Regions from separate parts of the Nonomuraea sp. KM88 genome, predicted to be linked through region 3. Evidence: riboswitches for the same ligand, from Rfam matches in the RefSeq annotation. Region 3 holds a riboswitch; each other region holds the start of a gene.
The links. Region 3 has a riboswitch for cyclic di-AMP ahead of ACTWPV_RS48635 (coiled-coil domain-containing protein). Riboswitches for the same ligand answer to the same signal wherever they lie in the genome.
Positions count from the first base shown of each region.

Region 1 (6,949 bases), on a different contig from region 3:
CTCAGATCAACGATCTGAGCCCGGCTAGGACAGCGCTGCTAGGACAGGGCCTTCAGATAGCGGCGCATGCGGCGCTTGGCGCGGTAGCCCGCTCGCAACATCGTGGGATGGACCTCCACCCGCAGCCGGGCCCTGCGCCGGGCGGCGGCGTGCTCGGGCCCGTCCAGCAGCGACCGGGCGGGCGTGCCCGGCCGGTCGCTCACCAGCCCGGCCAGCAGCCCCGCCCAGGCGTCGCGCTCCGGCGGGTGGAAGTAGTTGGCCGCGCACCACTCGGCCGAGGCGGTGCGGAAGTCTCCCTTGGCCAGGTCGTCCAGCGTGCCCAGCAGGCCGCTGCCCTCGAACACCAGGTTGATCATCTCGGCGCTGACGCCGAAGTCGCTCAGCACCAGCGAGGGCACGCCCAGCGCGATCGCCTCCAGCGCCGCCGTCGAGCTCACCGTGACGAACCCGGCCGCCCGCGTGAGGTGGTCGTGCATCGGCCCGGCGGCGAAGGCGAGCCGCCCGGGCTCGCCCATCTCCCGCCACAACCGCTGGTAGTGGTGGCGCTCGTTGTGCGTCTGCCGCTCGTCCTCCAGGGCGCGCAGCTTGACCACCACGTCGAGCTCCGGCCGCCGCCCGGCGAGCTCGGCGAGCGCCAGCAGGACGCGCTCGCGCTCCTCGCGCGGGCGCGGCACCTTGGCCTGGGTGGCGAACACGATCCGGTTCCCGCCCTCGGCCACGGCATCGGGACGCAGGAAGGGCAGCCTGGCCAGGCCGAGCGCCCCTCCCCCGCCGAGCCGGCCGGCGATGTCGCGGAACTCGGCCACCTCCCGCTCGCTGTGCACCACGAACAGGTCGCAGCCGCTGCGGAACACCCACGCCTTCTCCGTGGCCGGCACCGAGATGCCCGGCAGCCCGCCGACGAACACGGGCCTCGGTCTCAGCCCCGCGAACACCTCGGAGACCAGCACGTCCACGACCGGGCCCGTGCAGGCGACGAGGATCACGTCGGGCTGCGTGCGCTCGGCCAGCCTGCGCACCGACCGCGCCGACAGCACCGGCGGCGCGTCTCCCCGGCCCGCCCGGCCCTCTGTCGAGCCGCTCACCGCCGCGGCGATCTGCTCGGGCGAGGGCGCGATCGGCGTGCGCACCACCGCCAGCTCCGTCACGCTCCCGGTGGGCAGGTCGCCGAGCAGGCAGGCCGCCCACTTCAGGTACGAGTCGGAGTCGGCAACCGCCAGCACTCTCACCCAGACACTCCAGTCAAATGCGAGCGCAGGGCAGGTTCCGCCCTGCTGGTCCACCAGTCATCGGGAACGTTCACGGGCTCGATGGCGACACCGCGCGGGCTGAGCAGCACCCGCAGCGAGGTGATCGCCGTCGAGGGGAGGCTGAGGACGCGCTGGCCCGCGTCCAGCCCGCGCAACGCCAGCTCGGCGGGCACGCCCGCGTCGTGCACGGTGATGCCGGGACGCTCCCGGATCAGGGCCACGTCCACCGGGTCCTCGCGGCGGTGCGGGTAGTAGGCGAGCGGTTCCCGCGCCGCCAGCTCGCTCAGCCAGCGCAGGTAGTGGTCGCGGTGCACGAGGCCGTTCCTGACGAGCGAGGTGCCGAGCACGATCGTGCGCTCGTCCGGCCCTTCCGCGCTGGGCGGCTGGGCTCGCAACCAGGCGAAGTCGTGGCGTACGAGGTCGACACCGGCACGGCGGACGGCGGCGGCGAGCTCGCCGCTCACGGGCAGCGCGGTGAAGACGGAGACCTCGCTCATGCGCAGCCGCAGCGCGGCGGCCAGGCCGAGCGCCGAGCGCGGCACGGTGGACCTGGCGCGGGCCCGCAGCAGCGGCCGCGAAGGCCCGGCGGCCAGCAGCTCCAGCAGCCGGAGCGTGGCCAGGCCGTCGTCGACGATGACGATGCGTCCCGAGGTGATGCCGGTGCCGGAGGTGAGCCAGCGCAGCTGGACCTTGCCGGAGAAGGCGTCGCCGACGGCGTGCAGTCGTCTCGGCATGTTCTCGCGCGGCTCGGCCAGTTCGAGCCCGTCGGGCAGCCCGAGAGCACGCAGCTCCCGTCGGGTCGCCGTCAGCGGGCGCAGCCCCGCCCGCGGCACGACGGCCGTGGCGGTCCCGAGGAGCCCGGCGTGGTGGGCCTCGACGGCGCACAGCATCTGGAGCGGTGACTCCACCCAGGCCGACGCCTGTTCGACCACTCCAGTCCTCCCAGCCGGGTGATGGCGCGTTCACGACCGCTTCAAGCTAGCCCGGCCGCCTTAAGCGGCCAGAAACGGTGCGTGAACAATGGAGACCATGAACTCGCTCATGCTCAACACGGACGGCGTGCAGATCCCGCAACTCGGCTTCGGCGTCTGGCAGGTGCCTGCCGGCGAGGCCGAGCAGGTGGTGACGACGGCGCTGGAGGCCGGCTACCGGCACATCGACACCGCCGCCGCCTACGAGAACGAGGAGGGCGTGGGGCGTGCCGTGCGCGCGTCCGGCCTGCGCCGCGAGAAGGTGTTCGTCACCACCAAGCTGCGCAACGCCGACCACGCCCGCACGGAGCAGGCCTTCGACGAGAGCCTGGCCCGGCTGGGGCTCGACTACGTCGATCTCTATCTCATCCACTGGCCGGTGCCGAAGCAGGACAAGTACGTACAGGCGTGGAAGGCGATCGAGAAGATCTACCGTGACGGGCGGGCCAGGGCCATCGGCGTGTCCAATTTCACCGTCGGCACGCTCACCCGGCTCATGAACGAGACCGACATCACACCCTCCATCAACCAGATCGAGCTCCACCCGTACTTCCAGCAGCGGGAGATGCGGGCCTTCCACGAGGCCAACGGCATCCTCACCGAGGCGTGGAGCCCGCTCGGCCAGGGCAAGGGGCTGCTCGAGGATCCGGCGCTCGCGGTGCTGGCGGACAAGCACGGCAAGACTCCCGCGCAGATCGTGCTCCGCTGGCACCTGCAGCTCGGCAACGTCGTCATTCCCAAGTCCGTGACGCCGTCGCGGATCGCCGAGAACGTCGACGTGTTCGACTTCATCCTCGATCCGGAGAGCATGGCCGCCGTCGGCGCGCTGAACAGGGGCCTTCGCATCGGAGGCGATCCTGACACGTTCAATTTGATCTGATGCGTCTAGCATCTTCCGCGTGCGGGACTTCACGTGGGGCATCGCGGCGACGGGCGTCATAGCGCGGACTCTGGGAGCGGCGATCGTGGCCGAGCCCGGGATGCGGGTGGGCGCCGTCGGCTCCAGGAATCTGCGGCGGGCGCAGGCCCTGGCGTCCGCGCTGGGCGCGGAGTCGGCGTACGGCTCCTATGAGCGGTTGTGCGCGGACCCTGCGGTGGACGCGATCTACGTGGCGACGCCGCATACCGAGCACCTGCGGGTCGCGCAGGCCGCCATCGCCGCGGGCAAGGCCGTGTTGTGCGAGAAGCCGCTGGCCGCGACCGTGGACGACGCGGAGAAGATGGTACGCCTGGCGCGCGAGGCGGGCGTGTTCCTGATGGAAGCCATGTGGATGCGGTTCAACCCGCTGATCCGCCTCATCGCCGCCGACGAGCGGTTCGGCGACATCCGGTCGGTGCAGGCCAGTTTCGGCTTCGCCATGCCGTACGATCCGGCGCACCGGCTGTGGGCCCCGGAGCTGGGCGGGGGCTCGCTGCTCGACCTGGGGGTCTACCCGTTCGGCCTGGCCCAGCTGCTTCTGGGCATGCCCACCGGCCTGCGCATGACGGGCTCCCTGGCGCCGAGCGGGGTTGACGCGGAGGCGGGCGGGGTGTTGCTCTATCCCGGCGGCAGGCGGGCTTTCGTGGAAACCTCCTTGCTGGGGAATTACCCGAACCAGGCCTGTGTTGTAGGTACGCGGATGCGGGCGGACATCCACGCGCCGTTCTGGGCGCCGGAGCGGATCGTCCTCACCGGGCCTTCCATGGAGCCGGAAGAGCATGTGCTCGATCCGGCCGACAACGGATACGCCGGTGAGCTCCGCGAGGTCCGCGCCGCCACGGCCGAGGGCAGGACCGAATCCCCGATCATGCCCCTTGACGAATCCCTTGCCATGTCAGGGCTTCTGGCCGACGCTCGCCGGCAACTCGCCTAGCTGGGCCTTTATGCAGTTGTAATCCTCTTGCCTCATGTATTACCTTGTGGGGCATCTTACGGCATACGTCCGGTTTGTCCGGCTATGTCTGACCATCGCACGATAGATCACAGGATCGTCCTGTGACCGCTGAATCCGCATCACGCGGAACCGGGGACCCAAGTCCTTTGGGGTGAATCGGCACTCCGGTGCCGTAGGGCAGCTTCCACGCCCGAACCCGTCAGCTAACCCGGTAAGCGGCATGGAAGCAAGGAGTTACCCCCTCGATGGCCACGTTCCGTCTTACCGCAATCCCCAAGCGAACCATCACCTGCGCCGCGCTCGGCGCCAGCGTCCTCGCCTCGGCCCTCGGCGTCAACGTCGCCGCGGCCAACGCCGACACCCCGCCCGCGGACAAGCCGGCCGCCGTCTCCCCGGTGACCGACTCCAAGAAGCGCGCGGTCAAGGAGACCACGGTCAACGTGACCGCCTCCCAGGTCCTGGACTTCGCCAAGTCCCAGGTCGGCACCTCCGAGAACGCCGCCGGCGGCGGCACCCCGTACCAGAAGTGGTACGCCGACTCGCAGCGCGCCGCCGAGACCATCGCCCGCGACGGCGGCAACCGGGCCGCGTACCTGAACGCCGCCTGGTGCTCGATGTTCGTCTCCTGGGTCGGCGAGCAGACCGGCGCCCGCCCGCAGATCGGCTGGGACGCCTACACCGTCACCCACGCCAAGTGGTTCGCCGCCAACGACCGCTTCGGCACCAAGGCCAAGCCCGGCGCCGTGGTGTTCTTCTCCTGGGACGGCGGCAAGAAGATCACCGACATCCAGCACGTCGGCTTCGTCGTGAAGGACAACGGCGACGGCACCATCTCCACGATCGAAGGCAACACCGGCAACGGCAAGGTCGAGGAGCGGACCCGTCCGAAGTCCCAGGTCGTCGGCTACGGCTACCCCGAGTACGCCGCCTGACCCCGATCACCGCGAGCGAGCGCGCGTCCCGTGCGGAACGCGCGCTCGCTCGCGTTTCCGCCCGGCCACCCGGGCGGCCGGCGGCCTAACCGTCCGCCGCCGCCCGCTGGATGGCGTGCAACTCGGCGTAGCGGCCCTGGCGGGCCATGAGCTCGCCGTGAGCGCCCTGCTCGGCGATCCGCCCGCCGTCCAGCACCACGATCAGGTCGGCCATGCGCACCGTCGGGAAGCGGTGGGTGATGAGCAGGGTGATGGCGGCGCGGTGGCGGCGGGCGGCCTGCGCGTACCGGGCGAAGACGGCGCTCTCGGCGGGAGCGTCCAGGGAGGCGGTCGGCTCGTCCAGCACGAGCAGCAGCGGCTCCTCCCGCATCGACGCGCGCGCCAGGGCCAGGCTCTGCCACTGCCCGCCGGACAGCGTCACGCCGCCCTCGAAGCTGTCGCCCAGCTCGGTGTCCAGGCCCCTGGGCAGATCGGACACCGCGTCCGCGGCGCCGGCCCGCGCCAGCGCCTGCTCCACGGCGGGGCGGTCGTCCATACGGGGCAGGTCGCCGATGCCGACGGTCTCGGCGGCGGTGAGCTCGAACGGCACCCAGTCCTGGAACACGGCGCTGATCCTGCGCCGCCAGCGCACGGCCGGAACGTCCCGCAGTGGGACGTCGTCCAGCAGGATCTCGCCGCCGGAGGGCTGGTAGAGGCCGCACAGCAGCTTGGCGAGGGTGGTCTTGCCCGAGCCGTGCGACCCGACCAGCGCGACGGTCGCGCCGGCGGGCAGGCTCAGGTCGATCCCGCGCAGCACCGGCCGGGTGGTGCCGGGGTAGGTGAACGTCACGTTCCGCAGCGTGATGCCCCGCGCGAAGCTCTCAGGCGGCTCGGCCCCGCGGGCGACGCGTTCGCAGCCGTGGTCACTCGTGGCCGCCCTCGTCCCGGCGCGGGGTGCGTCGTCGCCGGACTCCGCCAAGGCCGGGTCGTGGGTGCGGGCGTAGGCGCGGAGCCAGGCGAGCCGCGCGGCGGCGCGCAGGCCCGCGGCCACCGACCCGAGGTGGAAGACCAGCCGGGAGGCCTGGGTGACGAACTGCACCCCGACCGTGGCCACCAGGACCACGTCGCCCGCCGTGGCCCGTCCCTGGGCGGCCAGCCAGGCCGCGCAGCCGAGCGCCGACACGTACCCGGCCAGGAACGTGCCCGACCCCGCGAACGTGAGCAGCGCGGCCCGGACCCCGGCCCGCGACAACCCCGCCGACACCTCCTCCCACCGGTGCGCGGCCATCGCCTCCAGAGCGGGCGCGGCGCGGCTGATCCGGATCTCCTTGGCCGTCCTCGGCGTGGTGACGGACTCGGACAGGTGCCGCTCCAGCCGGGCCGTCTCGGCGGTGCGCCCGGTGGCCGCGTCGACGTGGCGGGCCGCGCGGCCGCGTACCAGCAGCGACGGCAGCACGGCGCCGCCCAGCAGCAGCGTCACCAGCGGATGCACGGCGGCCATCAGCACGACGCCGAGCCCGATCTGCACGGCGTGCTCGGCGACCAGCGCGAGCGCCCACACCGCGAAGTACAGCTGGCGGCTCTCGTCGCGCAACATCGCCAGCTTGTCCAGGTACGCGGGCCGCTCCAGGTGCTCGATGGTGGGCACGCCCGAGGTGAGGGTGAGAATCTCCTCCTGCACGGACAGGCCCATGCGTTCGGCCAGCTCCTCCATCAGCGCCAGCTCCGCGCGGCCGAGGGCCACACCGGCGGCCAGCGCGGCCCCGGCGGCCAGGCCCCACAGGGACGCCTGCGCGCCGTGGCCGGCGGTGGCGGCGTCGGTGAGCGCCCGCAGGAAGACGCCGACCAGGCCCTGGCTGACGGCGCCCAGGGCGAGGAAGGCGGCCAGGGTGAGGAAGGCCCGCCGGTCGGTGCGCCAGGCCAGGGTCAGCAGCGTACGGAGG
Region 1 covers NZ_JBQQCC010000014.1:283,449-290,397, forward strand. Annotated here, with positions in the region: gene ACTWPV_RS35330 (polysialyltransferase family glycosyltransferase) at 1-18, shown strand, start outside; gene ACTWPV_RS35335 (DUF6716 putative glycosyltransferase) at 39-1,229, opposite strand; gene ACTWPV_RS35340 (hypothetical protein) at 1,226-2,182, opposite strand; gene ACTWPV_RS35345 (aldo/keto reductase) at 2,280-3,101, shown strand; gene ACTWPV_RS35350 (Gfo/Idh/MocA family protein) at 3,121-4,074, shown strand; cyclic di-AMP (ydaO/yuaA leader) riboswitch at 4,192-4,328, shown strand; gene ACTWPV_RS35355 (CHAP domain-containing protein) at 4,341-5,027, shown strand; gene ACTWPV_RS35360 (ABC transporter ATP-binding protein) at 5,113-6,949, opposite strand, start outside.
Region 1: linked by a shared signal. The riboswitch ahead of ACTWPV_RS35355 (CHAP domain-containing protein) and the one ahead of ACTWPV_RS48635 (coiled-coil domain-containing protein) in region 3 are both predicted to bind cyclic di-AMP.

Region 2 (6,949 bases), on a different contig from region 3:
GCTACTACCTGAACACGCTGATCATCGTCATCCCCGGCGTGCTGATCACGTTGTTGCTGGCGTCGTTCGCGGCGTTCGCCATCGCGCGGTTGCGCATCCCCGGGCGCAAGGCGCTGCTGATCGTCTTCACCGCCGGCAACCTGCTGCCGCCGCAGGTGCTCATCACGCCGCTCTACACCCTCTACACGCTGGTCCCGCTGCCCGCCTGGCTGTCGGACTCGCAGTCGCTCTACGACTCCTACCTGGGGCTGATCCTCATCCACGTGGCGTTCCAGTTCGGCTTCTGCGTCTTCGTCATGGCGAACTTCATGCGCACCATCCCCGAGGAGATCAGCGAGGCGGCGCTGGTGGACGGGGCCGGGGTGTGGAAACGGTACTGGCGGCTGACGCTGCCGCTGTGCCGGCCGGTGCTGGCGGCGCTGTCCACGCTGCAGTTCACGTGGATGTACAACGACTTCCTGTGGGCGCTGGTACTGATGTCGTCGGGCGACAAGCTGCCCGTCACCTCGGCGCTGAACAACCTGCGCGGCCAGTTCTTCACCGACTACAACCTGCTGGCGGCCGGGTCGGTGCTGGTGGCGCTGCCGACGCTGATCGTCTTCCAGCTGCTGCACAAGCAGTTCGTGGCCGGCCTCACGCTGGGGTCGACCAAGGGCTAGGCCGAGGGCCTAGAGGAGTGCCCGGAAGCGGGCCGCCACGTGGTCCCACGCCCATTCGCGGGCCACCCAGTCACGGCCGACCGCGCCCATCTTGCGCGCCTTGCCGGGATCCGTCAGCAGCTCGACGAGGGCCCGGGCGATCTCGCCGACGTCCTCGCCGTCGACGACCAGCCCGGTCTCGCCGGGCCGCACCGCGTCGGTCGTGCCGCCGGACGCGCCCACGACCACCGGCAGCCCGGTCGCCGACGCCTCCAGGAACACGATCCCGAGCCCCTCCACGTCCAGGCCCTTCCACCGGGTGCGGCACGGCATCGCGAACACGTCCCCGGCTGCGTAGTAGCCGGGGAGGCCCGCCGCCGGCACCGCGCCGGCGAACCTGACCGACTCGTGCCCCGCCGCCAGCCGCTCCAGCGTCCTGCGGTGGGGCCCGTCGCCCACCAGCAGCAGGACCGCGTCCGGCGCCACCCGCAGCACCTGGGGCCAGGCCCTGATGAGCTGGTCCTGGCCCTTGCGGGGCACCAGCCGCGACACGCACACCACCACCGGCCTGTCGCCGAGGCCCAGCTCGGCCCTGATGGACCGGCGGGCCGTGCCGGGGCGGTACTGGCCGGTGTCCACGCCGGGAACGAGGCGTACGAGCTTGGCCGGGGGGATGGCGGCGGCCAGGCGGGCTCGCGTGTACTCGCCCAGATACGTCACCACGTCGGCGTGCTCGCCGATCCTGCGCAGCACGGCGCGGAATCCGGGCGTGCTCGCCCACGACGCCTCGTGGCCATGGGTGAGCATCACCACGCGCCGCGCGCCCGCCGCGCGCAGGCGCGGCGCGAGCAGGCCGAGGGGCGCCGCCGCGCCGAACACGACGGTCCGCACGCCGTGCTCGGCCACCAGGCCGGCCGCCCTGCGCGCGACGGCCGGGCCCGGCAGCATGAGCCGCGTGGGATGCCGCACGATCCGGTACGGCTGGCGCCGGTCGAAGTCCGCGCACCCCGGCCAGGCGGGGGCGTAGACGGTCACGCCCGGCGTGCGCAGCGCGAGCCCGTGCACGAATGACTGGATGCCGCCCGGCCTGGGCGGGAAGTCGTTCGTGACGAAGAGCACGTCCGCATGGGTCACGGCACCGGGACGCCGTTCAGCTCGGCCCATGAGCGGGCCAGGGCGATGCGCTCAGGGCTGGAAGGATGGGAGGCATAGAGCACATATTCCACCGGATCCGGCGACAAGTCGGAAATATTGGTAATTGCCAGCCGTTTTTGCATGGCGATGAACGTGGCCGGATCCCGGGTGAGGTCGAGCGCGTGCACGTCGGCCCTGGCCTCGACGTGGCGGCTGATCACGTTCTGGGCAGGGCCCATGATCAGCGAACCCAGCGTCATCAGGCCCATGACCACACCCACCGCCCGCGGATCGGCGATCGAGGTGACTCCGGTGCGCCGGCGTACCGCGCCGAACACCAGGTACAGCAGGACCACGCCGAGCGCCGCCCCCAGGGCGCCGACGAGGGTCCCGAAGAGCACGTCGTCGGCCTCGGCGTGGCCCAGCTCATGGGCGACGACCAGCTCGACCTGGGGCTGCGGCGCCTTGAGCAGCGTGTCGTAGACGACGATCCTGCGGGTGGCGCCGAAGCCCGACACGTACGCGTTGAGCGCCGTCGTGCGCCGCGAGGCGTCGGCGACCAGCACGTCCTGCACCGGCACGCCGTCGCGCTCGGCCATGTCCAGCAGGTTGTCGCGCAGCGAGCCCTGCGGCATGGACGTGAAGTCGTTGAACAGCGGCTCGAACACCACCGGGTAGACGAACGACATCACCACGGTCAGCGCGCACGCCCCCACGGCCGCCGGGATCCACCAGCGCCGCACCCTGCGGGCCAGCCCCACGAGGACGAGCAGCATGAGGCAGAGCAGGAAGGCCTCCACGCCGAGGCCCTTCAGCCGGTCGGCGGTCCAGCCAGCCCAGTCCTGGGTGGACAGCCCGTAGTCGCGCAGCAGCGTCTCGAACCAGACTCCGAGCGGCCACCTGACCGCCTCGACGATCGCGGTGAGCACCAGGACGCCGAGGACCACCCGCACCCACCAGGGGCCTTTCAGCCGGCCCAGCACCCTGGCCCCGAAGGGGGTGGCCACCAGCAGGGCCGCGAAGGCCAGCGTGAGCGCCAGCCCGAGATAGCTCGGCAGGGACGTGGCCGCGTCGAACGCCCGCGCCCTCGCGATCTCGGCGGCGGTGAAGTCGCGCGCCGGGTCGGGCGGCCCCGCGGCCAGGACCGTCCACGGCGTGCTGAAGGCGGCCACGGCCAAGATCACCGCCGCGAGCACCGCCAGGACCACGGCGGCCTGCCGTCTGAACCGGCGCTCGACCGCATCCACCGCCGCGTCCACTACCGGGCCCTCCCCCGGATCCTGCGCCGGGCCGTCCGTCGTCCCGGGCACCCCGTCACCCTGCCCCCGTTCGCGCCGTCTCCACGCCCCCGCCGCGCCGCCGTCCGTCCGCGCGGCGTCCTCCGCGCTGACGGCGCCCACGGGAACACCGTCACCGGGCCCTGTGGCAGCCGCCTCTTCGCCGCCCGCCCCGGCCTCCTCAGAAGGGCCGTCCGCGTCCCGCCGTCCGCTCATCCTTCTCCCCACTCACGCGAGCTGCTCCCGCACGTACGCGCGCCACCGTGCCGTCAGCGTGGCCACGGAGAGCCCGAGCGCGGCGAGCGCCTCGTCGACGCCGGCCGCCTGCGCATCACGGTAGAGCCTCACCAGGCTCCTCTCACCGAAACGGCGGGCGAGGAACCGACACGCCAGCCAGGCCTCCTGGTACGCCAGCGCAAGGCGTCCGAGGTCAGGCCCGCCGACGGCGAACGCCTCGGGCCCCGGCAACGCGGCCGGCACGCGCTCGGCCCGCACCTCGGCGGCCAGTTCGGCGGCGGCCGTGCGCACGGGCAGCCCGGCGTCCCGGTAGGCCACGTAGTCGGCGAAGCCCTCGTAGAGCCAGACGGGCAGCCCGCCGGTGCCCGCGGCGACGTGGGTCAGCTCGTGGGTGAGGACGACGTCCTTGCCGGTGGAGGTGAGCCTGCCGAACGACTCGGGGACGACGATCACCCGCCCGCCGTCGGCCACCGCCGCCAGCCCGTCGAGTCGCTCCACGCCGGCCAGCCGGGCCGCGTCCTGCGCGGAGCCGGGAACGATGACCACGGGCCGCACCGGGCGGCCGAGCACGGCCGTGACCCGCAGCCCCGCCGAGTCGGCGCGGCGGGCGAGTTCGCTGAGCGTGCCGGGTGCGGCGCGGTGGCCGGTGACGAGGGAACGTGTCCCGCGGGCGGTGACCTGGCCGTCCGGCCACAGGTCACGGGCGTGCGCGGGGAAGACGGGCGATCCGGGGGCGGGCGCGTCGGCGGCGAGGCCGAGGAGGAGGAGCGCGGCCAGCGCGGCTCGTCGGCTCACCTGCTCGGACACGCTGCCGATCGTAGTGGGCCCGACTAGGGCCGGCCCCCTACGAGGGGCCGCCGACGAGGGGCCGCCGACGAGGGGCCGCCGACGAGCGTGAGGACGGGCTGCCACGGGAGCCCGCCCGGGCTCCGGAAGGTCTCCCGGGCCCGGGCGGGGCCTCATCAGAGGCCGGGACGGACCGCGCCGACGAACGACGACCTGCGCCATCCGCCCAGCTTGTCGATGCGCACCCGTTCGCCTGTCCGCGGCGAATGGATCATCTTGCCCTTGCCGACGTACATGCCCACGTGGCCGAGCCCGTTGAAGAACATGAGGTCCCCGGGCTTGAGGTTGCGCCAGGAGACCTTGTTCCTGATGCCGGCGAACTGGCTGCTCGCCACGCGCGGGAGTTTCACCCCGGCCTTCTTCCAGGCGTACTGGACGAGGCCGGAGCAGTCGAACGAACCAGGGCCTGTGGCGCCGTAACGGTACGGGTCACCGATCTGGTTCTTGGCCACGGCGATGGCCTTGCCGGCCTTCACCTTCTGCCGAGCGATCTTTGCCCGCTTGCGAGCGGCCTTGGCCGACTTCGCGGTGGTGGCAGCGGTGGCCGCCCTCACCGAGGAGACGCCGGCCGTGTCGCTCCTCGTCGCCGCCTGAGCCGTGGGGGCGTGGAGGACCAGACCTCCGGCCGTCACGGTCATCGTGAGCACGACGCCAGGCAGGGCAAGGCGGGACAGACGGGGGTTGTGCAGGGAGGTAGACAGGATTTCTCCTTGGGTCTTCCACGAACGCCTACCGGGTTAGCTGTCGGATTCGGGCCTGGAAGTCGCCCTACGGCGCGATGGCGCGCCGATTCACCCCTGATCCCTGGGGAACTGGGATCGCTGGGTCCCCGGTTCCGTGCCTCCTGACTGCACGGATTCGGCAGGTCATCGCCCGTGTCATGGGGATATCGCGGCGATGACCAGCGGATCTTCATCTGTCTTCACATCGGGAGGGACCGATGCGGGTTCACGGCGCCATGGCTTGTGCACCGCGACGACGCCAGAAGCTACGCGGAACGGTCAAGGATCAGCAAAAGCCGAGTCAGGCTGTAAAGATCGACTAAGGCCTCAGTAAACTCCCGAACCCCTGTTGGAACAGGGGGCGTCGTTACCAAAAAGTGACCCTGCTCACATTCGCGAAACATCCGTCTTGTCAGGGGTCAGATGTCGCGTTTGTCACATTCCGCCTCGTATGATCTCGACCCAAGGTGATCAAGAGAGTGCGGAACGTGATCGCGGACCGCCCGCACGACGGCAACGATGGTGCGTCGTAGAAGGAGGGACGGAATTACGGGCGGACGGCGCCCACGAGGCTGCGGCCGTAGGCGGAGAGGCTGACGACCTTGACCACGTCGCCCGTCTGCGGCGCATGGACGATCTTCCCGTTGCCCGCATAGATGCTGACGTGCCCCAGACCCTCGCTGAAGATGAGATCACCGGGCTGGAGCGCGTTCAGCGACACCTTGCGGCTGGCGCCCCACGCCCACTGCGCCCACGTCGTCCTCGGCAAGGACACGCCCGCGGCCCGCCATGACGCCTGCGTCAGCCCCGAGCAGTCGTAGCCGCCCGGCCCCGTCCCGCCGAACACGTACGGCTTGCCGACCTGCGCGAACGCGAACCGCAGCACCGCCGCGGCGTTCCCCGACGCCGGTCCCGTGTACGCGATGCCGGTGCTGTTCGGGTCACCGGTCTTGTAGGCGCCCAGCTTCTTCAGGAGCTTCTTCTGCTTGGCGATCAGGCCGAGGATCTCCTTGCGCTCCTTCTCGACCTCGCCGCGGACCTCGTCGGCCGACCGCAGGGCACCCTGCGCCTTGTCACGTTCCTTCTTCAGCCCGCGGTTCTCCCGGTCGAACGCCGCCAGCTTCTCCGAGCGTTCCTTGGCCATCTGCCCGGCCAGCGCCATCCCGGCCAGCCGTCCCTGCGGGTTGTCGGCGCTGACCAGACCCGGCATGGTGGTGGCGTAGCCGCCGGCCCGATAGACGGTGGCGGCCATGTCGGCGATCTGGGTGCGCAGGTCGGCGACCGTACGGAGTTTGCGCTTGTAGCTCTTGTTCAGCTTCGCGTAGGTGCCCTTGGCCTTCTTGTAGCGCTCGGTCGCCGTGTTGTAGCGGTCGACGACCTTGTCGGCCTTGTCGTTGAGCTTGTCGAGCTTGGCCTTGGCCTGCCCGATGGTCGGCTTCGGATCAGCGAGCGCCGCCCCCATGGGGGACACCACAAGCCCGAACGCGAGACCCACGGCCACCGGCACCCGGCCAAACCTCACTGCGTCGCCTCCCAGGGGATCTTTACTGGGGCGAAATAGTACAGAAGTGGCGGGTGAGGTCTCACCCGAACATACCAATTCGTAACTTAAGCCCGGCCCAGGCGGCGCAGCAGCAAGCCAGAGGGAACGGGTCTGGCTCCCATCCGCCTGACGGACTCGGCCACCTCCCGGTCCGACGACACCACGGCTATGGCGCGACCGGGCGGCTCGGCGCGGACGAGCTGGCGGATCAGGTCGTCGGCGATCTCCCCGGGCGCGCTGAACAGCACCCTCACGCCGCGCGGCGCCACGACCTGCACAGGGGCGTTGAGCTCCGCACCGTCGAACACCGCGGTCACCTCGACCCTCGTCTGCGCCACCAGCCCGCCCAGCCCGGTCATCAGCCGGTTGCGCTGGTCGGCGAGGGTGAGCGTGCCGTAGCCGGTCTTGGTGACGTTGTAGCCGTCGATGATCAGGTGGATCTGCGGCAGCGCGAGGAGCTGGTCGAGAAGCTGCGGGTCGTCATCGGCCAGCGCCCGCGCGGGCACGCGCACACCCGGCCGTTCACCGGTGACCGCGGCGACAGAATCGGCC
Region 2 covers NZ_JBQQCC010000003.1:592,907-599,855, forward strand. Annotated here, with positions in the region: gene ACTWPV_RS12340 (carbohydrate ABC transporter permease) at 1-659, shown strand, start outside; gene ACTWPV_RS12345 (glycosyltransferase family 4 protein) at 669-1,802, opposite strand; gene ACTWPV_RS12350 (M48 family metallopeptidase) at 1,769-3,265, opposite strand; gene ACTWPV_RS12355 (hypothetical protein) at 3,278-4,093, opposite strand; gene ACTWPV_RS12360 (C40 family peptidase) at 4,249-4,770, opposite strand; cyclic di-AMP (ydaO/yuaA leader) riboswitch at 4,844-5,006, opposite strand; gene ACTWPV_RS12365 (NlpC/P60 family protein) at 5,402-6,361, opposite strand; gene ACTWPV_RS12370 (NYN domain-containing protein) at 6,463-6,949, opposite strand, start outside.
Region 2: linked by a shared signal. The riboswitch ahead of ACTWPV_RS12360 (C40 family peptidase) and the one ahead of ACTWPV_RS48635 (coiled-coil domain-containing protein) in region 3 are both predicted to bind cyclic di-AMP.

Region 3 (6,949 bases):
TCCACCGCAAGCAGATTCGACCTCTCGTGCAGTCCGGAGCTCTCGCCATGGACCGTATCTTCGGCGCCTCGGACCCTCAGCAGTGACGCGGCATGTCACTCACTTGCAACGCAGAAGGCCACTCCCCGTCCTGGGAAGTGGCCTTCTTGCTGATCGTGCTGGTCGGGGCGACAGGATTTGAACCTGCGACTTCTTGCTCCCAAAGCAAGCGCGCTGCCAAGCTGCGCCACGCCCCGTCTCGCCGAGTGCGCATGCGGTCCGCGACTCCGGTACGCTTACGCCCTGACGACCGGATGAAGTCTAGACCAGACTTCGACCGGTTCGCGCGGACGTAGCTCAATGGTAGAGCCCTAGTCTTCCAAACTAGCTACGCGGGTTCGATTCCCGTCGTCCGCTCACGTGAGGAGAAGGCCAGGTCATCCCGCCTCGGGGGCCTGGCCTTCGTCGTGCCGCGCACTGGTGCTCAACCGTTGCCGAGCAGGTCGTAGCCGACGAACGTGAACATGCGCTCTCCCGTGACCAGGGGTTGCGGGGTGCCGGTGAAGCGGTGCGCGCCGACGCCGTAGCCGGCGTCCGGTTCCGACAGCCATTCGAGGTGGAAGCCGCGCTCCTCGAACCAGCGGCAGATCTGTGGCACCAGGTCTGGCGGCCTGCGGTGGCGCGTCCAGACGACCGTGCCTCCTGCGCGGCACAGCTGGGCGAACGTGGCGATCGTACGCTCGACGTCCTCGCCCGCGATGTTGCCGAACACGCCGCAGGCGAGCACGATGTCGGCGGGGACCATGCCCTGGTAGTGGTCGGTGAGCGAGGCGTCGGCGGTGATCACCTCGACCTGGACCAGGCCTGCCGCGCCGGCCTTCTCCTCGGCCTTCGCGGTGTTGCCCGGGTCGAGCTCCACGAGACGGGCCAGCACGTCGTCGCGGCGGGGATGGCCGTCGAGCACCTCCAGCAAATCACGGCCCTGGCCGGCGCAGAGGCTCACGAGCCTCAGCGGACCTGGCGGGCAGGCGTAGAGTGCCAGCCGGATCCGCTGCTGCACGACCCGCAATCGTCGCGCCAGGCGCGAACCGGGGTCGTCGTACTCGTCGTGCCACGCCTGCCAGTCCATGGGCGGATCTTATGATCGAGTGCACTTCCGCGACCGCGGTGCGGCGGGCAGGCCGGGTGGGGGGCGCTCGTAAGCTGGTTCCGATGCGTGCGCGACCGATCTCCCGTGACGTTCTCGTCGACGAGCTGGCCGAGCGGGTCTCCCGGTGGCCACGCGGGCGTCGGGTGCGGGTGGTCGTCGACGGGGCGCCTGCCGGACGGCCGGAAACGCTGGCCGACGACCTCGTCGCGCCGCTCCGGCTGCGCGGCCGGCCTGTGCTGCGGGTCTCCGCGGGTGACTTCCTGCGGCCCTCGTCTCTGCGGCTGGAGCACGGCAGGGCTGATCCTGACGCCTTCTACGAGGACTGGCTCGACGTCAAGGCGCTGCGCAGGGAGGTGCTGGATCCCCTGGACGAGGGCGGCTCGGGGCGGGTGCTGCCGGCTCTGTGGGACAGCCGGATCGACCGGGCGTACCGGCTGCCCTATGAGGAGCTGCCGCCGGGCGGGGTGGTGATCGTGGACGGGACGCTGCTGCTGGGACGGGGGCTGGCGTTCGAGCTGAGCGTGCATGTGTGGTTGTCCGCGGCGGCGCTGGGGCGCCGCACGCCCGAGGAGGAGCGGTGGCGCCTGCCCGCCTATGAGCGGTACGAGCGCGAGGTGCGGCCCCAGGAAGCGGCCGACGTCGTGATCAGGGCCGATCATCCCGACCGGCCCGCGCTCCTCCTGTGACCCGGCGCCGGATCGGCCGTCCGCCACCGCCGTGCGAACGGCAGGAACGGGCTGCCCTCTCGGGCGCCGAGCTGCCGGGATGAGGGTGGCCGCCGGCGGGCGGCCACCTGTCAGCGTGCTGTCGGGCGCTTGCCGTGGTTCGCCTTCTTCTTCTTGCGTGCCTTGCCCTTGCGTGCTCGCCTGGCCATAAGCTCGCCTCCGGAGTCGGTATCCTCCCAACGTCTCTCGCCCGTGCTGACCAGCGCAAGCCATCCGTAGCGAACTAACATTCCCCAACAGCGTCGTGTCATAATTTGGTGGAATCTGTTGGAAGGAGCGGGCGTGCTCGCACAGCAGCGTCAGCAGACGATCCTCGAACGTGTGCGCAGCAACGGCGGTGTCCGGGTCGCCGACCTCGTACGCGAACTCGGCGTCTCCGACATGACCATCCGCCGCGACCTCGAGGTGCTGGCCGAACGCGGTCTGCTGGAGAAGGTGCACGGTGGCGCGACCGCGCTCGGCCCCGGATCGACCGAGGAGCCGGGCTTCACCGCGAAGTCCGCCCGCCAGCAGCAGGAGAAGGAGGCCATCGCGCGGCACGCGGCCAGGCTGGTACGCCCCGGCACCGCCGTGGCGCTGTCGGCGGGCACCACCACGTGGGCGCTGGCCCACCACCTCATCGGCGTTCCCGAGCTGACCGTGATCACCAATTCGATCCCCGTCGCCGAGGTCTTCCATCGCAACCCGCGCGCCGACCGCACCGTCGTGCTGACCGGCGGCGTGCGCACGCCGTCCGACGCGCTGGTCGGCCCGGTGGCCGTGGCCGCGATCCGCCGCCTGCACGTGGACACGCTCTTCCTCGGCGTGCACGGGATGAGCGTGCGGGCCGGCTTCACCACGCCCAACCTGCTGGAGTCGGAGACCGACAGGGAGCTTGTGACGGCCGCGCACCGGCTGGTCGTCCCTGCCGACCACACCAAGTGGAACACGGTGGGCATCAGCACCATCGCCGAGCTGAGCGAGGCCGACGTGGTCATCAGCGACGCGGGGCTGCCCGAGGACGCACGCACCGAACTGGCCGAGCGGGCCGGAGAACTGATCATCGCGGAGGACACGCATTGAAGCGCACCGTCACCCATCTGGCCGACGGCCGAGAGCTGATCTACTTCGACCGGCGCGACGACGCCGACCGGAGCGCGATCGACCGGCGCCCGCTTGAGCCCCGGCCGGTGGCGTCCGAGCTGCGCTACGATCCGCTGACCGAGGAGTGGGTCGCGATGGCCGGGCACCGGCAGACGCGGACGTTCCTGCCGACGGGCACGTCCGCCGAGTGCCCGTTGTGCCCGTCGTCGGACACCCGGGCGACGGAGATCCCTGCGTACGATTACGACGTGGCGGTGTTCGAGAATCGCTTCCCCTCCTTCTCCACGAATTTTGGGACTTATCACGATGTGGGTGGGCTGAGTGAGGTTCGTCCGGGGGTGGGGCGGTGCGAGGTGGTGTGCTTTACCTCGGATCACTCGTCATCCTTCTCGAAGCTCTCCGACGCCCAGGTGCGGCTGGTCATGGAGGCGTGGGCCGACCGTACGGCCGAATTGTCCGGGATCGAGGGCGTGGAGCAGGTGTTCTGCTTCGAGAACCGGGGCGAGGAGATCGGCATCACGCTGGCGCATCCGCATGGCCAGATCTACGCCTACCCGTACGTCACGCCCAGAACGAAACTCCAGCTCGGCGCCGCGGCCCGCTACCAGGGCCCGGGCAACCTGTTCGCCGATGTGCTGGCCGCCGAACGTGCCGCCGGGACACGGGTGGTGGCCGGCAACGAGCTGTGGACGGCGTTCGTGCCCGCGGCCGCGCGCTGGCCGTACGAGGTGCACGTGTATCCGCACCGGCAGGTGCCGGACCTGGCGGCGCTCACGGAGGAGGAGCGTGCGGCGTTCGCCCCGCTCTACACCTCGGTGCTGCGGGCCTTCGACGGGCTGTTCGGGGTCGTGATGCCGTACATCTCGGCCTGGCACCAGGCCCCGGTGCGGCGGGACCGCGAGCTCGCGTACCTGCATCTGGAGCTCTTCAGCATCCGGCGGGCGCCCAACAAGCTCAAGTATCTGGCGGGCTCGGAGTCCGCGATGGGCTCGTTCGTCAACGACGTGCTGCCGGAAGAGGCCGCGCGCATGCTCCGATCACAAGTAGATCAAGAATAGATTTCTACTTAAGGTCGCATGTCTCGTGATCTACCACTAATATCCCCTTATGCATCGGCCGTAACAGCCGTTGCACCGCCTAATCCTGGGCGAGTTGCCCGGGAGCCGGGGACCCATCGCACCTGGGGTGAATCCACATCCGTGGTAGGGATACGCAGCTCCCATACCCGAACCCGTCAGCTAACCCGGCCGGCAGAGGGAGAGGAACACCTACGTGGCGGCTTCGTCCCCCGCGAGTCTTGCCATCGGTCTCATCACCGCCGCCGCCGTCGTCGTTTCGGCGGCCCCGGCGTCCGCGGCGTCCACGGCCCCCAAACCCAAGGAGTCGGAGCTGCGCGCGCAGCTCAAGCAGCTCAACAAGAAGGTCGACAAGCTGATCGAGGCCTACAACCTCAAGCGCGTCGAGCTGGCCAAGGCGCAGAAGTCCGCCAAGGCGGCCAAGGCCCGGCTGGCCACCGCCGAAGAGGCGCTGACGACGGCCGAGAAGCGGGTCGCCGAGATAGCCCGCCTGCGCTACCAGAACGGCAACCCCGGAGTGCCCGTATTCATGTTGCCGGAGAACAGCGGCGGCGCCGCGGTGCTCAATCAGGTCACCGCCGAGCAGCAGGCGTTCGTGCAGGGCGTGGCCAGGGCGCGCGACGAGAAGAAGAAGGCCTCCGCGCAGGCCGTCGAGCTCGCCGACAAGATCCGCAAGGACGCGGCCGAGGTGGCCGGTCAGCGCGACGAGGCCGAGGACGTCATCGACGACATCGAGAAGAAGCTCCAGGACCTGGTGCCGTTCGGCACCAACCGCAGGTCAGACGGCGGCTGGGCACCCGAACTCCCGTCCGGCTCCGACAACATCACGCCGCGCACGCGGCTGATGAAGGAGCAGATCGGCAAGAACTTCGCGCTGCCCTTCACCGTCGGCTGCTTCCGCTCGGGCTCCAGCGGCGAACACCCCCTGGGCCGGGCCTGCGACTTCATGATGAGCACGGGCGGCTCGATGCCCTCCGCCGCCAACGCCGCCCTGGGCGACCGCATCGCGGAGTGGGCCATCAAGAACAAGAGCAGGCTGGGCGTCAAGTACGTCATCTGGAAGCAGCGCATCAACCACGGCTCGGGTTGGAGCACGATGTCCAACCGGGGCAGCATCACCGAGAACCACTACGACCACGTGCACATCTCGATGAACTGAGGGCAGGTCGGTTCGGCGATCACCGCGTCGACGGGTTGACGAGCCCGCCGTCGTAGGCGGCGATGACGAGCTGGGCCCGGTCGCGGGCGTGCAGTTTCGCCAGGAGGCGGCCGATGTGGGTCTTGACCGTGCCGACGGTGAGGTGCAGGTGCTCGGCGATCTCGGAGTTGGACATGCCCGTGCCGACGAGGGTGAGCACCTCTCGCTCGCGCTGGGTGATGTGGCCGAGGTCACGTGTGGCCGGAGCGGGATGGGAGCGTCGCAGCACGTCGGCGATGAGCCGGCGGGTCACGGTGGGCGCCAGCAGCGCTTCGCCGGCGGCGACGACCCGGATGGCGGCCAGCAACTCGGTCGCCGTGGCGTGTTTGAGGAGGAACCCGCTCGCGCCGGCCCGGAGCGAGGCGTAGACGTAGTCGTCCTGATCGAACGTGGTGAGCATCAGCACGCGCGTGCCGGGGCCGGACGGGTCGGCGCAGATCCTGCTGGTCGCCTCGATGCCGTCCATGTCTGGCATGCGCACATCCATGAGGACGACGTCCGGACGATGCCGGCGGGCCAGGAGCACGGCTTCGGCGCCGGCGCCCGCCTCCCCCACCGTGACCAGCCCCGGTGTCGTGTCGATGAGGAGCTTGAAACTGTCGCGTACGAGGACCTGGTCCTCGGCGAGCAGCACCCGGATGGGCGGGGACGCACCGTGCGGGGCGGGGTCGATGCTCATGCCGGGTCGCCGTTCAGGTCGTAGGGCAGCCGAGCCGCCACGCGGAAGCCTCCTTCGGGGCGCGATCCCGCGCTGAACGTGCCTCCGTATGCCTTCGCGCGTTCCCGCATCCCGATGAGGCCGTGTCCGCCGTGGCCGCCGGGTCCCTGCCGCGGTGGCCGGCCGTGGCGAGGGCCGTCGTCGACGACCTCGATCACGGCCTCCCGCCCGTCGATGTCCACGGTGACCGAGCAGCGCGTCGGCCCTGCGTGGGTGACGACGTTGGTGAGAGCCTGTTGCACGATCCGGTAGACCGACACCGCTACCGCGGGAGGGAGGGCGGGAGGGAGCGCGCCCTCTTCGCGGACGGTCAGATCCACCTCGACCCCGGCGGAGCGGGCGTGTGCGGCAAGCTCGGGCAGGTCGGCCATGCCGGGGACGAGCAGATGAGCCTGCTGGGCATCTCCGTCGGAGCGCAGGAGGTCGAGCACGCGGTGGATCTCGGTGAGCGTGCTCCGGCTGGTCTGTTCGATGACGGACAGCGCGGCACGCACCTCCTGCGGGCGGGCGTCGGCGACATGGTTGGCGACGGTCGCCTTGACCGCGATCAGGCTCATGCTGTGGCCGATGATGTCGTGCAACTCCCTGGCTATGCGCCTGCGCTCGTCGCCCACCGCGGCGTCGGCGAGGTGGCGAACGAGGCGGGCGGTCGTGTCCCGCTTCCAGCGCACGGCCGTGCCGAGCACCCATGCGCCTGCCAGCAGCACACCGATCACGCCGATCTCGACCGGCCAGTAGGGAGGCAGCTCGCTGGGCGTGTCGGCGGGCGAGAGGCCGGGGAGCACCTGCGCGTAGAAGATCAGAACAGTGATCGCCGCGGCGGCCAGGCAGGCCGCCAGGCCCGCCGCCGACCAGGCGAGGGAGGCGGTGGAGGCCACGAGGTAGAGCACGAGCACCGTCGGCAGGAACGACACCGAGAGCGCGCCCGCCGCGGCGGCGCCGGCCACGGTCGCCAGCGCAGCCGCGGCGCACGCGACAGCGAGCATGACCCGCGGCCGGCGCCGCCGGAGCGCGACGGGA
Region 3 covers NZ_JBQQCC010000038.1:6,117-13,065, reverse strand. Annotated here, with positions in the region: tRNA gene ACTWPV_RS48670 (tRNA-Pro) at 160-236, opposite strand; tRNA gene ACTWPV_RS48665 (tRNA-Gly) at 326-396, shown strand; gene ACTWPV_RS48660 (SAM-dependent methyltransferase) at 464-1,108, opposite strand; gene ACTWPV_RS48655 (uridine kinase) at 1,192-1,815, shown strand; gene ACTWPV_RS48650 (50S ribosomal protein bL37) at 1,926-2,003, opposite strand; gene ACTWPV_RS48645 (DeoR/GlpR family DNA-binding transcription regulator) at 2,137-2,916, shown strand; gene galT (galactose-1-phosphate uridylyltransferase) at 2,913-3,995, shown strand; cyclic di-AMP (ydaO/yuaA leader) riboswitch at 4,062-4,204, shown strand; gene ACTWPV_RS48635 (coiled-coil domain-containing protein) at 4,210-5,172, shown strand; gene ACTWPV_RS48630 (response regulator) at 5,192-5,890, opposite strand; gene ACTWPV_RS48625 (sensor histidine kinase) at 5,887-6,949, opposite strand, start outside.

Region 4 (6,949 bases), on a different contig from region 3:
GCGCCGCGTCCCTGCTGACGGATCTCGCGGCACTCGTACGGCGTGGACCGGCCGTCGACGGCCTCGACGATCTGCAGCAGCGTGATCTCGGCGGCGGGCCGCGCCAGCCGGAAGCCTCCCCTCGGGCCGGTGGACGCGGCCAGCAGCCCGGCCTTGACCAGCTCCTTGAGCTGCTTGGTGAGGTAGGCCGCCGGGAGGTCGTAGTGGAGCGCGAGCTGCGCCGCCGACGCGCTGGCTCCCGGCTCGAGCTGGGCGAGCGTGGTCGCGCAGTGCAGAACCCACTCGGTGCTCACAGGCAGCTTCACGCCCCGATTCTATCGCAGCTATTATGGATCCGTTTAGTCCATGATTGAAGGGATCATCATGCGGATCGCTGTCGCCGGCGCGACCGGGAACATCGGGGCGCTCACCGTCGCGGCCCTTGAACGCGACGGCCACGAGGTCGTGCGCATCAGCCGTTCGCTCGGCGTGGACCTGGCGACCGGCGACGGGCTCGACGACGCCCTGGCCGGTGCGGAGGCGGTCGTCGACGCCATCAACGCGCCGGCGGCCGGCCCGGAGGAGACGGTGGCGTTCTTCGGCGCCACCACGCGCAACCTGCTGGCCGCCGAGGAGCGGGCGGGGGTGCGCCACCACGTCCTGCTGTCGATCGTCGGGATCCATCGCGTCGAGGGCAACGCCCACTACGCCGGCAAGCGGGAGCAGGAGCGCCTCGTGGCCGCCGGGCCGGTGCCGTGGACGATCGTGCCGGTCACGCAGTTCCACGACTTCGCCGAAATGGTGGCGGGCTGGACGGAACAGGACGGCGTCGCCACGATCGCGCCGCTGCTCGTGCAGCCGATCGCGCCCGCCGAGGTGGCCGGCGTCCTCGCCGAGCTCGCGACCGGGGAGCCTCGGGGGCGGTACGCCGACGTCGCGGGCCCCGAGCCGCAGGACCTGGTGGACATGGCCCGGCGCACCCACGAGGCGCGGGGCCGTACGGTTCGGCTCGTGCCGACGTGGTCGGGAATCTTCGGCCCGGCGATGGCGGGCGACGTGCTACTGCCCGGCGAGGGCGCGCGCATCGCGCCGACCACGTTCGACGACTGGCTCGCCGGGCAACGGTAGGCGGAGAGCCCCGGCGCCGGAAGGCGGTACGCCGCCCGCTCACGTCACAGGAGTATCACGGGCCCCGTTCCGGCGGGACCCGCGTACGGTGCCGGAAAAACTTTGCCAAAGCCCTGGAACGCCTGCGAGAGAGGCGATCCAGGGCTTTACTATGGCAAACGACATTGCCTGTGGATTTGTACCACTTGCAGCGTTTATGGGGCGTTATATACCTTCTTGGGATTACGGCATACGGCACAGGCGAACGCTTGCCGAACCGTTTGCCGCGACGTTGACAGGCCGAATCCGCACAGCGCGGAGCCGGGGACCCACCTTTCCGGGGTGAATCGCACGCCAGCCGAGGGCTGCGCGCGTAGGGCACTTCCAAGCCCGAACCCGTCAGCTAACCCGGTAGGCACATGGAAGCAAGGAGTCGATCCCCCCATGCGCGAACTCACGCGACGTCTCACCCTGTCCGCCGCCGGCGCCCTGCTGGCCGGGACCACCGCCATCGCGGGCGCGAGCCTGCCCGCGCACGCGTCGCCCGTCGAGCCGGGCTCGGCCCAGGCGGCCGAGCAGCGCACGCTCACCTACGGCCAGGACGTGTCCAACCACCAGCCGCTGCACGACTGGGCCGCCAGCCCCGCGCAGTTCGGCATCATCAAGGCCACCGAGGGCACCGACTTCCGCGACGCCGCCTTCGCCAGGCACTGGAGCGAGCTGGGCAAGAAGGGCATCGTGCGCGGGGCGTACCACTACGCACACCCCGGCAACGACCCCATCGCCGAGGCCGAGCACTTCCTGTCCATGGTGAACTCCCAGCCCTCCAAGCCCGGCGACCTGCTGGTGCTGGACCTGGAGACCACCGACGGCAAGTCCGTCGAGGAGGTCAACGCCTGGGCCAAGGCGTGGCTGTCGCACGTGAAGGCCGAGACCGGGGTCACCCCGATGTTCTACAGCGGCTGGAACTTCGCCGACACCTACGGCAAGGGCCTGGCCGAGTACCCGCTGTGGGTGGCCCACTACAGCAAGCCGAAGGGCACGGTGACGCCGCCCGCCGACTGGAAGACCTGGACCATCCACCAGTACTCCGACTCCCCCATCGACCAGAACGTCTCGGCGCTCTCCCCCGACGAGCTGCGCGCCCTGGGCCGCACGTCCGCCTGACCGGGTTCGGGCGGGCGGGAACCTCCGCGGAGGATCCCGCCCGCCCGCCGCGGGTCAGGACCCGTACGGGTCCTGACCCGCGCGGATGCGACCCACCATCGTCTTGAGCGCCTCCAGCGCGGTCAGGTACGTCAGCGGGCCGAAGGACACGCGGGCGACGCCGAGGGAGGCCAGCCTGCCCAGGTCCATGCCGGGCATGCAGGCGACGTTGACCGGCCCGGGGACGGCCTTGACGAGGTCGCCGACCACCTCTTCCGACGGGGCCATCATGGGGTAGACGCAGTCGGCGCCGGCCTCAAGGTAGCGACGCCCGCGCTCGGCGACCTCCTCGGTCGAGGTGGAGCCGGTCAGGAACACGTCGACCCGCGCGTTGATCACCAGGTCGGGGCCCGCCTCGCGGAGGGCGGCGATGCGCGCGGCCTGCGCGTCGGCGTCGACCAGTCCCCCGGCCCGGTGGTCGGTGTCCTCGATGTTGAATCCGGCCGCGCCGATGGCGGTCAGCCGCTCGACGAGCTCGCCGGGCGGCAGGCCGTAGCCGGCTTCCGCGTCGACGCTCACCGGCACGTCCACGGCCCTGATGATCCTGGCGGCGATGTCGAACATCTCGCCGACGGGTGCGCCCTCGTGGTCGTCGCGTCCCAGCAGGGCGGCGATGGACGCGCTGGCGGTCGCCAGGGCGGGATAGCCGGCCTCGGCCACGACGGTGGCGCTGCCCGCGTCCCACACGTTGGGCAGGATCAGCGGGTCCCCGGGCTTGTGCAGGTCGCGCAGGAGAGCGGTGCGGGTCTTCGGCATGGTCGTTCCTTGCCTGTGAGGGTCATGTCCCTCTCTTGACGCCTGCGACCTTCGCTTCGTGACGCCTTCACGGTGTGATCGCCGACACAGCAGGACACCAGCCGGACGGCTCGACGGCGCGTCAGCGCTCGCCCGTCCCGGCCGGCGACCGTTCCAGGGCGGAGTGCCGGCGGCTGTAGGCGAAGTAGATGACCAGCCCGATCAGGAACCAGACGGCGAAGCGCAGCCACGTCACCGGGTCCAGGAACGTGATCAGCCAGATCGAGAAGACCACCCCGACGGCGGGCACGACCGGCATCCCGGGGGTGCGGAACTCGCGGTGCAGCCCGGGCTGCCGGTAGCGGAGCACGATCACGGCCAGGCACACGACCACGAACGCCAGCAGGATGCCGATGTTCGTCAGCTCGGCGGCCTCCCGGATCGGCAGGAACCCGGCGATCACCGCGGAGGCGGCGCCCACGATCCAGGTGACGCGCGAGGGCACCCGCCGTACCGGGTGCACCTTGGCGAACCACTGCGGCAGCAGCCCGTCGCGGCTCATCGAGAACCACACGCGGGTGACGCCGAGCATGAACGTGAACATCACGGTGAGGATGCCGATGATGGCTCCCACCGCGATCACGGACGCCAGCCCGGAGAGGCCGACCGAGGCGAACGCCGAGGAGAAGCCGCTCTCGGGGTCGATCTCCCGGTAGTTCTGCATGCCGGTCAGCACGAGCGTGGCCAGCACGTACAGCACCATGGCGATGATGAGGGAGTAGATGATCGCCTTGGGCATGTGCCGCCGCGCGTCGCGTGACTCCTCGGCCGCGGTGCTCATCGCGTCGTAGCCGAACACGGCGAAGAACACGGTGGCGGCCCCGGTGATGGCCCCGCCGATCCCGAAAGGGAAGAAGGGGTGGTAGTTGGCGGTGTTGATGTGGAAGAAGCCGACCACGATGACGAGCAGCACGACGGCGACCTTCACCCCCACCACGAACGTCTCGAACCGGGCGGCGCTGCGGATGCCGAGGTTCAGCAGGAAGGCGATGAACAGGCAGAGCAGCACCGCGAACAGGTCCACGACCCGCCCCTCGCCGGTGCCGGGAGCGCCGAGCATCCAGGGGGGCAGCTCGAACCCCAGCTGCTGCACGAGGAAGCCGAAGTAGCCGGAGATGCCGATGGCGACGACCGCGACGATCGCGGTGTACTCCAGCAGCAGGTCCCAGCCGATGAACCAGCCGACGATCTCCCCGAGCACGGCGTACCCGTAGGTGTAGGCGGACCCGGCCTTCGGGATCATTCCGGCGAACTCGGCGTACGACATCGCGGCGGCGGCGCTGGCGACGCCCGCGATGAGGAACGACACCAGCACGGCGGGTCCCGCGGTCTCGTTGGCGACCGCGCCGGCCAGCGCGAAGATGCCCGCGCCGATGATGCCGCCCACGCCGATGGCCGTGAGCTGCCACAACCCCAGCGTTCTGGCGAGCTCCCCCTCGTGCTCGGTGGCGATCTGCTCCACCGGCTTGCGCCTGAAGACGCCTCGCGACGTGACCATGACGCCCCCCAAGCGATCGTGTTCCCCGTCGATCCGCCTTCCCACCTGCGGCGTCAAGTAAGCTCACGCGCTGGGCAAGAGCGCGGGGGCGGCATCCGGCAGGGGATGCCGCCCTTTTCACGGCTCAGGGCATCTTGTACTCTGCCGCCCTGCCGCAGTAGCTGGTGCCGAACGGGGAGTTGCTGTAGCGGCACACCTGCACGACCACGCGCTCGATGGAGGTGACTCCGGTCGGGTCGGACAGGCCGATCGAGACCTCCGCGGTCTCGTCGTCCGCCTTCGCCTCCCCGGAGTCGACGACGGTGGCGCCGTTGTAGGCGGTGTAGGTGGCGCGGGAGTGCATCTCGTCGGGGGCGCAGATCGACGAGCCGGCGCTGTCCGACACGGTGCCCTTGACCCGGACCGTGGGCCGGATGACGGGCCCTTCGACCCACTCCAGCGTGCCCTCGGTGACGCCGTAGCGGCACTGGTCGCCGGAGTCGGCGGAGAATTCCACCGTCGCCTGGGCCGCCGCGGGCTGCGCCGTGAGCAGCACCGCGATGGCAGTGACGGCGAGCCCGGCCCATAAGCGTGAACGCATGACATCGGCCTTCCGTTGATGGGGTGCTTACGGCCCTCCATCGTCGATCACCAGTCCGCGATGTTCCAGCGCCGCCGGGCATTCCTGCGCGCAGTTGCAGTGGATACCCGGCGGAAGCGGCGCCGGCCCCCGCCTGAGGTCCCGTCACACCAGGACGACCAGCTGCAAGGCGACCACGACGTCCACGACGCCGCACCACTCGGCGAACGAACGCGCCACGGTCCTGTTCCGCCACAGGTGGACGAAGTCCCACACGCCGTGCAGCAACCAGCCGGCCGCGATCACGTAGCGGCCCAGGTCGGGGTCGGCGACCAGCCCGGTCAGTGCGAGCGCCGTGAACACCGCCCAGCCCAGCGCCTGCAGCCGGAACTCGCCGGTCCGTCGCAGGTGGCCGTCGAGCGCGCCCCACACCAGCACGACCAGGGCGATCGACACGTAGACGGTGGAGATCGCGACCACGTCCAGCATCCGCAGCCCGACGACGGAGACGACCCCCGCGCCGAGCAGCGGCCACGTGAGCGCACGCCTTCCCAGCTTGGCGACGACCAGGTACAGCAGCGGCAGCAGGGGCAGCACCTGCGCGAAGACGCCCACAGCGCCCTCACCCGTGCCCTCACCCCCGCCACTCGACGGCAGGGCGGTCATGGCCAGGGCGAGCGCCGTGGGCCAGCGGTTCGCCAGGAAGCGAGCCCAGTGCGTGCGAGTCCTGCGGTCCGTGTCCGGCTCCTCATGCCCGGCGCTCCGTGTCGCCGTCTCGTCCGTGAGGTGCGAGTTCGCCATGACGCGGTTCCTTCCTGATAGGGGGGCGGGGTATCCGTCCCACGTTCAGCCTGGCCGAGCGGGATCGCCCGCGACAGGGCCGGAACCGCACGTGCAGGCCTCGATGTGTCACCCGGTCTGATGACATCTGTCATGCGGCGGCCGGGACCCGCACTGCTGCGAGAATGGCCGCGTGCGCGACCTGCCTGCCGATACGGGGCTGCGGAGCTTCCGCCGCTTCACGTGGTGGACCCTGATCCTCCTCACCGGCTCCCTCCTGATCTTCAGCAGCGGGCCGTGGATCCTGGATCCGGGTGTGCCCGCGGCGGCCAGGCCGCCCGCCGCGGGCGGGCTGGCCGTCACCGCCGTGGCCGCCGCGGTCCTGTTCGGCCGCCGCCTGAGCGGCGATCCCGGCGGGTCACCGGGCCGCGTGCCCGCGGTGTGGCTGGCCGCGGGCTGCGCGGGCGCGACCGTGCTCGGCGGGGTGCTGCTGGCCGCCCGCGGGTACGGGGCCTGGTCCTTCGCGCCGGCGACGATGGTCTCGATCGCCGCGACGTACCTGCCGGCCGGGCGCCGCTGGGCGCTGGTCGCCGCCGCGGCGGGCGCGGCCGGCGTCGCGGGCGGCGGCGTCGCGCTGGCCCTGGGCGACGATCCGCTCTTCGCCGCCGCCCTCCCTGCCGGGCTGGTCGCCCTGACCGGCTGGGTCACCCTCGGCATGTTGTGGTCCTGGGACGTCGCCGATCGGCTGAACCAGGCCCGCCGCCTGTCCGCGGAGCTGGCGGTCAAGGACGAGCGGCTGCGCTTCGCCGCCGACCTGCACGACATCCAGGGCCACCACCTGCAGGTGATCGCGCTCAAGAGCGAGCTGGCCGCGCGGCTGGCGGCGGCGGACCCGGCCCGGGCCGCCGCGGAGATGCAGGAGGTACGCCGGCTGGCCGCCGACGCGCTGCGCGACACCCGCGCCGTCGTGCAGGGCTACCGCCGCACCACCCTGGAGGCCGAGATCGCCAACGCCACCGGGGTGC
Region 4 covers NZ_JBQQCC010000026.1:83,106-90,054, reverse strand. Annotated here, with positions in the region: gene ACTWPV_RS44820 (RrF2 family transcriptional regulator) at 1-305, opposite strand, end outside; gene ACTWPV_RS44815 (SDR family oxidoreductase) at 364-1,107, shown strand; cyclic di-AMP (ydaO/yuaA leader) riboswitch at 1,375-1,519, shown strand; gene ACTWPV_RS44810 (glycoside hydrolase family 25 protein) at 1,531-2,253, shown strand; gene ACTWPV_RS44805 (isocitrate lyase/PEP mutase family protein) at 2,308-3,048, opposite strand; gene ACTWPV_RS44800 (amino acid permease) at 3,170-4,585, opposite strand; gene ACTWPV_RS44795 (hypothetical protein) at 4,710-5,165, opposite strand; gene ACTWPV_RS44790 (hypothetical protein) at 5,310-5,945, opposite strand; gene ACTWPV_RS44785 (sensor histidine kinase) at 6,118-6,949, shown strand, end outside.
Region 4: linked by a shared signal. The riboswitch ahead of ACTWPV_RS44810 (glycoside hydrolase family 25 protein) and the one ahead of ACTWPV_RS48635 (coiled-coil domain-containing protein) in region 3 are both predicted to bind cyclic di-AMP.